2 regions of the Solibacillus sp. FSL H8-0523 genome follow, and region 1 is predicted to be linked to the other one. Evidence: riboswitches for the same ligand, from Rfam matches in the RefSeq annotation. Region 1 holds a riboswitch; the other holds the start of a gene.
What was found. A riboswitch is a leader RNA that binds a small molecule or an ion and turns the genes downstream of it on or off. The one in region 1 is predicted to bind glycine.
Positions count from the first base shown of each region.

Region 2: another riboswitch for glycine. It lies ahead of NSQ62_RS11435 (amino acid permease); the one in region 1 lies ahead of gcvT (glycine cleavage system aminomethyltransferase GcvT).

Region 1 is NZ_CP150291.1:2,719,939-2,723,116, forward strand. Features, by position in the region: gene gcvPA (aminomethyl-transferring glycine dehydrogenase subunit GcvPA) at 1-400, opposite strand, end outside; gene gcvT (glycine cleavage system aminomethyltransferase GcvT) at 464-1,564, opposite strand; glycine riboswitch at 1,762-1,855, opposite strand; gene NSQ62_RS13505 (shikimate kinase) at 1,985-2,497, opposite strand; gene comGF (competence type IV pilus minor pilin ComGF) at 2,697-3,149, opposite strand; gene NSQ62_RS13515 (hypothetical protein) at 3,140-3,178, opposite strand, start outside.
Region 2 is NZ_CP150291.1:2,317,116-2,320,293, forward strand. Features, by position in the region: gene NSQ62_RS11430 (DMT family transporter) at 1-133, opposite strand, end outside; gene NSQ62_RS11435 (amino acid permease) at 391-1,728, opposite strand; glycine riboswitch at 1,879-1,955, opposite strand; gene NSQ62_RS11440 (dehydrogenase) at 2,260-2,787, opposite strand; gene NSQ62_RS11445 (methyl-accepting chemotaxis protein) at 3,020-3,178, shown strand, end outside.

The DNA.
Region 1 (3,178 bases):
AAGAGTTTGCTAAATCCATGCCTGTTAGCTCAGCAATCATTGTTTGGAATTCGAAAATTGCCTGCAATTCTCCTTGAGAAATCTCAGGTTGGTATGGTGTATACGCTGTGTAAAACTCAGAACGAGAAATCACGTGGTCTACAATTACTGGCTTGTAGTGGTTGTAAACTCCTGCACCTAAAAATGATACGTTTGTTGCTGTATCTTTATTTTTTGCTGCTAATTGTGCTAATTCTTTCATTAAAGCTGCTTCTGATTTTGCTGGTTTAATCTTATACTCGCCTTTAAAGCGTACTTTTTCAGGAATGTCTGCGAAAAGCTCATCAATTGTAGCAACGCCAATCGTTGCTAACATTTCTTGTTGATCAAGTTCTGTCATTGGTAAATAACGATGTTTCATTACATAACCCTCTTTTCAAAAGTTTTATTTGGTGGATATGAAAATATAACTTTTCAATGTTTTCTAACTACGTTTATAAAATGGTTTTTCAACGATTACAGCTTTTGCGAGCTTTCCGCGAATTTCAACTTCTACTTCAATTCCGACTTCCGCGAATGTTGCGTCAATTAAAGCTAAACCGATGTTACGCTTCGTCATTGGTGATTGTGTACCTGTTGTTACGAGTCCAATTTGTGTACCGTCTTTGAACACTTTATAGTCATGACGAGGAATCCCTTTGTCAATCATTTCAATACCAACAGATTTACGTGGTAAGCCCTTTTCTTTTAATTCGATTAAGGCTTGCTGCCCGATAAATTGTGGATCTTTCGCTAATTTCACCGCAAAGCCAATACCAGCTTCAAGTGGTGTAATATCTTTTGATAATTCTTGACCATATAATGGTAAGCATGCTTCAAAGCGAAGTGTATCACGCGCACCAAGACCTGCTGCGACAACACCTTTGTCTTTACCCGCTTCTAAAATTTGATTCCAAAGTTCAGCAATTGCTGACGGTGTACCGTAAAGCTCAAAGCCGTCTTCACCTGTATAACCAGAGCGAGATACAAGCACTGAATGACCACCAATGACTACGTTATCTTGGAATTTGAAATATTTAATTGTTGTTAAATCTGTTTCTGTTAACGTTTGTAGTACTTCTTCAGATAAAGGACCCTGCAATGCGATTTGGGCATAGTCAGCTGATGCATTTGTTAAGGTAACATTGCCTTCTACATGCTTTTGTAGCCACTCGAAATCTTTTTCGATATTCGCTGCGTTGACACAAAGTAAATAGCGGTTTTCTTCTAAACGATATGTTAGTAAATCGTCTACAACTCCACCAGTTTCATAGCACAGGGCACTATACTGTGCACCGCCAATAGCGATTTTTGAAATATCATTTGATAACATTTTTTGTAGGTAATTAAGCGCATCTGTACCTTCTACAAAAATTTCGCCCATATGCGATACATCAAAAAGGCCTGCGCGATTACGAACAGCATCATGCTCATCTTTAATCGATGAAAATTGAACCGGTAACTCCCAGCCACCAAAATCAATTGTTTTGCCACCGTATTTTGCGTATTCATCAAAAAGGGGTGTTCGTTTTAATTCGTTTGTCATGTTCAAGTCCTCCTTATTCATATGTAAGTTTTGTAACAATTCAGATTTTAAATCCCACAAAAAAGGACAGACGAATCCCGTTACCGAGATTCTCTGTCCTTGCACCTGAAAGTTACACCTATTATTGATATTCGATCACATAATAGGCTTTCCCCGTGGGTGGCTGTCTTGTACTAATACAGCGCTCTCCAGAGTTGCGTCCAATACGAGTCTTTTTGCCTGAGAGATTCATAGCCCTTGCTATTTGCTCCTTCGGCGACGTGACATCACGTTCTCTCCCCGCACCATCATCCGCGTTAGCTTTAATTTGTTAAATTGGTAAGATTACTCTTAGCAATATCCTAACATTGAATGCCATAAAAACGCAAACATTTTTTAAATTAACTTCAAACACGAATAATTATCGATATTATGCGCATTTTATTCGCATTTAAGACGATTTACCTGGAATGCAATGTATTCGACAATTTGACGTAATGTACGGCCAGCTGTTAACACTTGGATATGGCCTGCTTCACGATAAAATTTACGTCTGTTATTGTACAGTTGCTCTAATTCTTGTTCGGTAGAATTTTGAACAATTGGACGATTTTTATCGTTGCGGATACGCATGTAGATATCGTCAAACTTTGCATCCAAGAAAAACACAAGCCCTGTACGGCGCATGATTTTTCGATTTTTCTCGCTGATTGCTACACCGCCACCCGTGGCTATAATGCATGCTTCATTCCGAAACCTTTGTAAAAATTCTGTTTCAATTTCACGGAAACGCGTTTCCCCGTACTTTTCAAAGATTTCTGGAATCGTCATTCCCTGTTGTCGAACGATTTCATGGTCCATATCATAGTACGGCATTTTTAAGTAATAACTTAAACGTCTACCGATTGCACTTTTTCCGCATCCCATAAATCCAACTAAATATATTTTTCGCATGCCAATCACCTTCTTCTAGTTACGAACTGCTCAAACCTTTTACTCACTACTTAGTATGTTTATCGTAGCACGAACGTAAATAGATTCCAATCCATTATAGATTTTTAATTGGCTTAAATATGCATTTATATAATATAAAACAGCTCCTGTAACAATAAATAATAAAAATATGGCCATTAAAAACAGGATTCCCCGTTCATTATTCAGGTAACGGCAATACAAGAATTCTTTCACGTAGTTTCCCATCCGCTGTCACTACTTTCATGATAATTTCATTACCTAGCTGCTCGTATTGCAATTGTTTTGCAAAAGGAAGCATTGTTTCATTCCCTCCTAAATTTGAACGCTTTCGTATATGTTCAGTTGGAAGTTCAAAAAAGAACGTTCGATTTTCCTCATCACCTATTGGTTTAAATGCCAGCCTTCCAGACGTTATAACGGCTCCTGAAAGCGAATTTTGATTGTATTGCTGCATGTCATAGACAAATAACTCCCAATTGACATCATGTTTTATTTGATTGATATCCTGTATTTCGCGTATCCATATAATAATGAGTACGCTAATCGAGGAAAATAAAACGAGGACAATTAGTTGTAACAAGCTTTCTAGCAAAGTAAACCCTTGCTCATTGATTGATCTTGTTAAACGCATAATTCCTTATTCACCCCATCGATTTCATA
Region 2 (3,178 bases), 400 kb from region 1:
ATGCTAATAAAAAACGGTACGCAATTAGCGTAAACGGTGCTAACTCTGCTACTGCTGTTTTGGTAAATAAATACGAAGCTCCCCATGCAACCGTGACCAGCACTAATAGGAAGTTTGCTTTTTTAATACTCATGCTGCTACTCCTTCTCAAATATCCGAATAACTACGGAAATAATTCGCTACGCTAAATCAATAAACTGTTCCCATCATAGCAAGTTTTTCGGGTGGCGAATAATCTTTTTTTTAACCAGAAGAAGTGGAATCTAGGTATTGGTCAAAAGTTTAGAAAAATTGAAGAAATACGAGCAAAATTGTTAGAAAGTTAGGTTTCTCTATTTTCGCTAAAAAGCACAAAAAAGCTGTACGGACACGATCCCGTACAGCTCCTCATTATTTTTTACGCATGAAGTATAGAACAAACAGCATCACAAACCAAATTGGTGTTAATAGTAATGCCATACGCGTTGCTTCAGAAACCGCCATTACCACTAATAAAAACGCAAAGAATGCTAATACGACATAGTTGATAAATGGTGTTAATGGTGCTTTAAAGTGCGATGCTTTGTGCAATTCTGGGTGACGCTTTTTGTAGATGATATGTGAGATCAAAATAATGCTCCATACCCAAATAAAGCAGATTGCACTGATCGTCGTTACCACACTAAATGCATTTTCGGGCATTAAATAGCTTAGTAACGCACCGATTGAAACCACAATCGCCGATAACACCAAACCGTTTTGTGGGACAGCATTTTTGTTTAATTTCGCCATAGATGCCGGCGCTTGCTTGTTTTTCCCTAAGCTAAATAGCATACGGCTCGTTGAGAATAAGCCACTGTTACCAGCTGATGCTGCTGACGTTAACACAACAAAGTTAATTAAACCTGCTGCAACTGGAATCCCTACTAATGCAAACACTTGCACGAATGGTGAGCTCTCAGCGCTTAGCGTATCCCATGGGTTGATTGTTAAAATTACAAATAATGCCCCTACGTAGAATAATAAAATACGTAATGGAATTTTGTTAATCGCTGAAGGAATATTTTTTTGCGGATTCGCTGTTTCTGCAGCCGAAACCCCAACTAACTCTACCCCAACAAAGGCGAAGACGACCATTTGGAAGGCCATTAAGAAGCCAAATGCACCGTTCGGGAATAACCCTCCGTGCTCCCAAAGATTCGATACCGCTACTTTCCCTGAATCTGTTTCAAAGCCAATAACTAGTAACACAATACCGATTGCGATTAATGCAACAATCGTAATAATTTTAATTAAGGCGAACCAGAATTCGAGTTCCCCAAATAGTTTCACCGTTAATAAATTCAGTGCTAATAACACAACTAAACAGATGATTGCTGGTACCCATTGCGGGATATCAAACCAGTACTGCGTGTACATCCCGACCGCGATAATGTCAGCCATTGCGGTCATGATCCAGCAAAACCAATACGTCCAGCCGGTTACATAGCCTGCCCAGTCTCCTAAATATTCTGTGGCAAATTCCGTAAATGAAGAATAGCCGCCTTTTGATAGTAATAACTCCCCTAACGCACGCATGACGAAGAAAATGGCAATACCTACGATTAAGTAAGCTAAAATGATTGATGGCCCTGCGAGTGCAATCGCTTTACCTGACCCTAAAAACAGCCCCGTTCCGATTGTTCCACCAATCGCAATCAATTGTACATGACGGTTTTTTAGGTCGCGCTTTAATTCATGTTGTTCCAAGACGATTTCCTCCAAAGGTTTTATTTACGTACCGCTTTTGCAGCCCGAAATAATAGATATCTTCGCGGTTCATCAAGTGAATTTTCTGAAAATAAAAAAGGGACTAGTAAATACACTAGTCCCTGTATACGTAAGAATAACAACGTCTCTCATTACTCTTCTGTCCTTTTGCCTGAGATTATGAACCCTTCGGCGACGCATTTAGCGCTCTCTCCAGAAACTGCTCCCGTCTGTAGTGTGATCCACAGCGATCTTCGCTTGATTATTATGTAGTTGTACAATTTGCTTCAGGCATCTTCCATCTGCAAAATTGCTTCGCGTTCAATACTATTATTGTACAATAACTAATACTAGCACGATTCACCGATATTACAACAACACATCACACCAGCAGAACAAGAAAACAAGCAAAACCACTTCATTTCTAACATTATCACTTCAAATTAAAGAATTATTGCTCACAAAAAAATGTCACATGTGATATAACTTCCATCCGTTCACATGTAACATCACTATGTCGCTGTCGCTTCTCTAAGGTAAAATCGATTGTTTTTCTAATAACACCGTACCAGGAGCTGTTAATGTCCCTTTTGTCGCGCCAGTTTTTGGCATTTTCATGACATACGTATTTGACAGGGCGATTTCTGTACAAACGAGGTTTTTTTTGTTGCGCAGTTCTTCTGGGTAATTTAGCTCAACGTAAAGCGTATCTGCTTGTTGCGTCACTGTATCCACCACTAGGCCACAGCCATTCGAATAAGCTGTCACAAAGAGTACCTCTTCTTTCTCAAAATCAACGTTGGGGATTGTCTCAAAATGGAAAATTTCTGCCCAAGATTGATACAGTGACTCCTTCTCTACGAGAGCCATCGAAATTCCTAGCTCGTGTGGTATGGAATCAAGATGCAACAAGAGCTCATAATCTAGTGCATTTTCGTTAGATGGCTCCTTTACCTCCTGATATCCATCGCCTGAAACGGGCTTCACTTGATCTGTCTTGTTACATGCAGTCAAACTCGCTACAAACAGTACCAATAACAGCACAAAAATCCTTTTCATAACAAATACCTCCTTCCCTTTTAATTCATTAGTCGTTTTTGCATCCATTTTGTTTCAAAAATCAAAAATCTAACATAAATTAATTATTTACACAAATCCCATTATTCTAAATCGTTGAGAATAACTCAAATTTCTAAATAATTTATATTTTACAAAATAGGTAATTCGACTAGTAATAGCCATTTATATAGTATAAAATCCGTGATACACACTATTTCAAAAGGAGTATTATATGAGATTACTAAAAAATTTAAAAGTTTATCACAAATTATTACTAATTATTACAATCGGCATTCTCTTGGCAATTATGATTGCCGGTTTATCGTTTAAGCAAAGTCATTCGATGTCAAAAAACATCGAAGCCATTTACGAAGAAAAATTCATTCCAAAT